2 linked regions of the Pokkaliibacter sp. MBI-7 genome follow. The protein of the gene in region 2 interacts with the protein of the main gene of each other region in a pairwise test. Links are inferred from orthologs where the notes say so. Each region holds a gene or a part of one and is shown on either strand. Other genes may lie near its edges.

The links. Proteins that work in one complex are often made in the same cells at the same time.
Region 1: the proteins of pheT (region 2) and secD interact in binary tests that used the Escherichia coli proteins (3 or more experiments, as listed by UniProt). The link is inferred for Pokkaliibacter sp. MBI-7 from one-to-one orthologs.

Annotation. Positions count from the first base shown.
Region 1 is NZ_JARVTG010000001.1:1,189,304-1,192,211, reverse strand. It holds secD (protein translocase subunit SecD), read left to right. Parts: upstream 1-463; coding sequence 464-2,353; downstream 2,354-2,908. Other genes in the region: secF (protein translocase subunit SecF), read left to right, coding at 2,355-2,908; yajC (preprotein translocase subunit YajC), read left to right, coding at 62-394; tgt (tRNA guanosine(34) transglycosylase Tgt), read left to right, coding at 1-32. UniProt on the Escherichia coli protein: Part of the Sec protein translocase complex. Interacts with the SecYEG preprotein conducting channel. SecDF uses the proton motive force (PMF) to complete protein translocation after the ATP-dependent function of SecA.
Region 2 is NZ_JARVTG010000002.1:253,869-256,881, forward strand. It holds pheT (phenylalanine--tRNA ligase subunit beta), read left to right. Parts: upstream 1-325; coding sequence 326-2,701; downstream 2,702-3,013. Other genes in the region: pheS (phenylalanine--tRNA ligase subunit alpha), read left to right, coding at 1-273; ihfA (integration host factor subunit alpha), read left to right, coding at 2,724-3,013.

The DNA of each region.
Region 1 (2,908 bases), on a different replicon or contig from region 2:
AGCGACGTGGTATGACCACGCCGCCGTTATAACAAGTTTCAACTACCTTAGGAGACCTCTAATGAGCTGGTTTATTGCTCCTGCCTATGCAGCTGATGCACCTGCTGCGGCACCCGGTGGCGAATTCTTCAACCTGATCTTCCTGGTTGGCTTTGCTGTCATTTTCTATTTCTTCCTGTGGCGTCCTCAATCAAAACGCCAGAAGGAGCACAAGAATCTGATTACCGGACTGAACAAGGGAGACGAAGTGGTGACCAGCGGTGGCATCCTTGGTCGTGTCAGCAAAGTGACTGATGACTACATAGTGCTGGCGGTGTCCGATACCGTCGAGCTGAAAGTGCAGAAAGTGTACATTTCAGCGGCGCTGCCCAAAGGCACTATCAAGAATATCTGAGTCTATACCTGCAGTTAGGCGCCTTAGGGCGCCTTTCCTGCATTCTATAAATGTAGAAAAGGCAACTTCATGCTCAACCGTTATCCGTTGTGGAAGTATTTGCTGATTCTGGTAGTGCTGGCGGTCGCAAGCATTTATGCGGCGCCCAACCTCTATCCAGATGACTATGCTGTGCAGATCAGTGCCAGCCGTTCCGGAGAAGTGGTCGACGAGGCAACACTCAAGCGTGCAGAGGCGGCTATTGCTGCGAAAAACATCGGCATCAAAGGTGCCGAGCGTGCTGAGAATGACCAAAGCGCCCTGATCCGCATGAACAGCGGTGAAGATCAGCTGATTGCACGGGATATCGTGGCCCAGGCTCTTGGCCAGGACTACGTGGTAGCACTCAACCTGGCGCCGACTACTCCGGCCTGGTTGACGTCTTTGGGCGCAGGACCGATGAAACTCGGCCTCGACTTGCGTGGCGGTGTGCACTTCCTGATGGAAGTGGATATGGCCGAGGCGGTCACCCAGCGTCTGGACGTCTATCAGTCAGAGATCAAGACCAAGTTGCGTGAAGCCAAGTTGCGCTACAGCAAGGTCGATCATGACCAGCAAAGTGGCAAGCTGCAAATTGACTTCCGTGATGCCGATGCTCGTGATCAGGCCGTGACGCTGTTGCGTAAGGACTATCCTGAGTTTGTGCTGGAGACGGCTGAGGCTGACGGTCAGCCTGCCATCATGATCAATCTCAGCGAGAAAACCACGCGCGAGATCGAAGATTATGCCATTACCCAGAACCTGACCACGCTGCGTAATCGTGTCAATGAGCTGGGGGTGGCCGAGCCGCTGGTGCAACGTCAGGGACGCAATCGTATTGTCGTGGAGTTGCCTGGGGTGCAGGATACCGCCGCGGCCAAACGTGTGCTGGGGGCAACTGCCAATCTGGAGTTCCGTCTGGAGTCACGTTCTGATGCGGCTGCCGGTACTACGGAGACGTTCAACTTCCGCTCAGCCCCTAATCGTCAGGCGACACTGGAGCGCGACATTATTATCACCGGTAATAACGTCTCCAGCGCTTCTTCTTCCTTCGATGAGACTGGCCGGCCACAGGTAAACGTCAATCTTGACTCGGCCGGTGGCAAGATGATGAACCGCATCACCCGCAATGCTGTGGGACGCAAGATGGCGGTACTGTTCATCGAGCACAAAACACGCAATGTGGTGTCCAGCGAGAATGGTCAGAACGTGGAAAAACGCGTTCCTTATGTTGAAAAGTCCATCATCTCTCTGGCGACGATCCAGTCTGCGCTGGGTAACTCCTTCCGTATCACCGGTCTGGATAGCAACGGCGAGGCTTCAGAGCTAGCGTTGCTGTTGCGCGCAGGCTCATTGGCTGCACCTGTCTACATCGTTGAAGAGCGTACGGTTGGTCCTAGCCTTGGTCAGCAGAACATCGAGCGCGGTGTGTTCTCTGCAGAGGTGGGCCTGGCACTGGTGGTGGTATTCATGCTGCTCTATTACCGCACCTTCGGTCTGATTGCCAACATTGCACTTGGTCTCAACATCGCTCTGCTGATCGCGGTGATGTCGATCATTTCGTCAACGCTGACGCTGCCAGGTATTGCCGGTATCGTGTTGACAATGGGGATGGCGGTCGATGCCAACGTATTGATTTTCTCCAGGATAAAGGAGGAGCTGGCGAATAAGGCGCCCGTGCAGATGGCCATTCATGCTGGCTATGAACGTGCCTTTACTACCATTCTCGACTCCAACCTGACGACCCTGCTGGTGGGGCTGATTCTGTTCTTTATGGGAACCGGGCCGGTCAAAGGCTTCGCTGTCACTCTGTCGATCGGCATTATCACCTCTATGTTTACCGCCATCATGGTTACCCGTGCGCTGGTTAACCTGTTGTACGGTGGTCGTAAGCTGAATCAATTGCCGATTTGGCCTCTGTTCTTCAAGGGAGGTGCCTGAGATGGCTGCTGTAAAGCGCGTCATTGATTTTATGAAGCTGCGGCATATGTTCGCCGCTATCTCCCTGGTAGCAACCCTGATCTCGTTGGGATCACTGGCTGTGCAGGGTTTGCAGTTTGGTCTGGATTTTACTGGCGGTACGCTGGTAGAGGTGCAGTTTGCACAGGACCAGAATCTGGACAAAGTGCGTGGTCAGCTGGAAAAGGCCGGCCTTGAGAGTGCTGTAGTGCAGAGCTACGGAACCCTGCGCGACATCGTGGTACGAGTGGCTTCTACAGAGCAGGCCAAGGTGGGTGATCAAGTCATGGCTGCACTGCAGTCTGACGGTGCCGATGTGACGCTGAAACGTACCGAGTTTGTCGGCTCCCAGGTGGGGGGCGAGCTGCGTGATCAGGGCGGTCTGGGCATGTTGCTGGCTCTGGCTGGGGTCATGCTGTACGTGGCGGCACGTTTCCAGTTCAAGTTCTCGTTTGCGGCGGTGTTATCACTGGTGCACGACGTGATCATTGTGCTGGGCGTATTCTCCCTGTTCCGGATTGAGTTTGATCTGACCGT
Region 2 (3,013 bases):
GTGCGTTTCCGTCCATCCTATTTCCCTTTTACTGAGCCTTCTCTGGAAGTGGACATTGGCTATACCGTCAACGGTGAACAGCGTTGGCTGGAAGTCATGGGTTGCGGCATGGTGCATCCCAAGGTGTTTGAGTACGTGGGGATTGATCCAGAGGTCTACACTGGCTTTGCCTTCGGTATGGGTGTAGAGCGCCTGGCGATGCTGCGTTACGGTGTGCGTGATCTGCGTCTGTTCTTTGAAAACGATCTGCGCTTCCTGCGTCAGTTCCGTTGATTGTTCGATGGAACCAGGAACCAAGCATTTCAGTTAAACAAAGAGGCACAGCATGAAATTTTCAGAACAGTGGTTACGTGAATGGGTCAATCCCGCGATCAACAGTGATGAGTTGATGGCGCAGGTGACTCTGGCCGGGCTGGAAGTCGATGACGTCATTCCGGTAGCTGGCAAGTTTTCTGGTGTGGTAGTAGGCAAGATATTGACTGCCGAGCAACACCCTAATGCAGACAAGCTGCAAGTCTGTCAGGTCACTGATGGTAGTGAAACCTTCCAGGTAGTCTGTGGCGCTCCCAATGCGCGAGCAGGGCTGGTGACTGCTTTCGCTCGTATCGGCGCCGAATTACCCGGCGACTTCAAGATCAAAAAGGCCAAGCTCCGTCAGGTGGAGTCCTGCGGCATGCTGTGTTCAGCACAAGAGCTGGGCATCAGCGAAGATCATGATGGCATCATGGAGCTGGCTGAAGATGCGCCCATTGGTGCGGACCTGCGTGAGCTGTTGAACCTGAATGACATCACTATTGATGTTGATCTGACCCCAAACCGCAGTGACTGCCTGAGTATTCGTGGTCTGGCACGCGAAGTGGGTGTCCTGAATCAGTGTGACGTAGCCGAGCCAGTGATCGAAGCGGTTGCAGCAAGTTGCGATGCTACGTTCCCCGTACGCATCGAAGCCGGTGCAGCCTGTCCCCGTTATCTGGGGCGGGTCATCAAGGGCATTAATCTGGGTGTGGCTACACCTGACTGGATGGTGGAAAAGTTGCGTCGTAGTGGCATCCGCAGTATTGATCCCGTTGTTGATGTAACCAACTTCGTGCTGCTTGAGCTTGGTCAGCCCATGCATGCCTTTGATCTGGCGCAGCTGGAGAGCTCAGTTGTTGTTCGTATGGCTAAAACCGACGAAACACTGACTCTGCTGGATGGCAGCGAAATCAAACTGGCTGCAGACGAGCTGGTTATTGCTGACGAAGTTAAGCCCGTCGCGCTGGCAGGCATCATGGGGGGTGAGCACTCAGGGGTTAACGCTGATGCGCGTGACATCTTCCTTGAGTGTGCTTTCTTCAGTCCGCTGGCGATTGCCGGCCGTGCACGTCGTCATGGCCTGCATACTGACGCCTCTCATCGCTATGAGCGCGGAGTTGACCCAGAGCTGCAATACCTGGCCGTTGAGCGTGCTACCGCGTTGCTGGTTGAGATCGTTGGGGGTGAAGCAGGCCCGGTAGTGGTCGCTGAAGCTCCAGAACACCTGCCTGTACGCAATGTGATTCGTCTGCGTGATGAGCGTCTGGCAATGATGCTGGCCGTCGAGCTGCCAGAATCTGAAGTGGAAAGCATTCTGCGCCGCCTGGGGATGTCTCCACAGCGTGCTGAGGCGGGAGTGTGGCAAGTGCAGGTGCCTTCATGGCGCTTCGATATCAGTCTGGAAGTAGACCTGATTGAAGAGATTGCGCGTATTTATGGCTACAACCGACTGCCATCAAAACAGCCTGCTGCTGCCATGGAAATGCCTGCCTTGCCTGAGCACAAGGTGCAGTTGGGCCGCTTGCGTCAGACGCTGATCAGCCGTGGCTATCAGGAAGCGATTACCTTCAGCTTCACTGAGCCCAAGCTGTTGGCTAAGTTTGATCCAGAGCGTATACCACTTGCGTTGGCCAACCCGATCTCTGCCGATTTGGCGGTGATGCGGACCACCTTGTGGGCAGGACTGGCCAAAACGGTTCAATACAACCAGAACCGTCAGCAGTCACGTGTGAGGCTGTTTGAAACGGGCCTGCGTTTTGTGCCGCAAGGTGATGAGCTGGTCCAGGAAAAGGTCATTGCCGGGGTAATCTGCGGTGAGTGTATGCCGGAGAGCTGGCATGGCAAGTCAGATCCTGTCGACTTCTTTGACCTGAAGGGTGATGTTGAAGCGATGTTAAGTCTGACGGGCAAGCAATTCAGCTTTGAAGCTGATGCTAATCCAGCACTGCATCCCGGTCAGTCTGCCAGTATTCGCAACGAGCAGGGGCAGCTCATTGGTTACATCGGCCGTTTGCATCCGACGCTGCGTAAAGAGCTGGATTTGAATGGCGACCTGTTCCTGTTCGAGATCAGTCTGGCCTTGTTGCAGGAAGGTGTAGTGAACAGCTTTGCCGGCGTATCCAAGTTCCCCGAGGTGCGTCGCGACATTGCTGTTCTGGCTAAAGATGAAGTGTCATTCGCTGATCTGCAGAGTGTTGTTCGCGATGCAGCTGGTGACAGCTTCAAGAATGTCGTCATATTCGACTTGTATCGTGGTAAGGGTGTACCAGATGGTCACAAGAGTGTGGCGCTGGGCTTGACCTGGCAGGATCCATCACGCACTCTTACTGATGACGAAATTAGTGCTGCAGTCACCAAGGTTATCAATGACTTGGAAGCTAAGCTGGGTGCGGCACTGAGAAGCTGAGGATGCAGCCGGAGGGTTTAAGATGGGTTCTCTGACCAAAGCCGATATATCCGAGCGACTGTTTGAAGAGCTGGGGCTCAACAAGCGGGAAGCGAAAGAGGTCGTTGAGTCTTTTTTCGAGGAAATCCGTGAAAGTCTGAGCGCTAACGAACAGGTCAAATTATCAGGGTTTGGTAACTTTGATCTGCGTGACAAGCGAGAGCGTCCGGGCCGAAATCCGAAAACGGGAGAGGAGGTACCCATTTCTGCTCGAAGAGTGGTTACTTTCAAACCGGGTCAGAAACTGAAAGAGAAGGTGGAAATGTACACTGA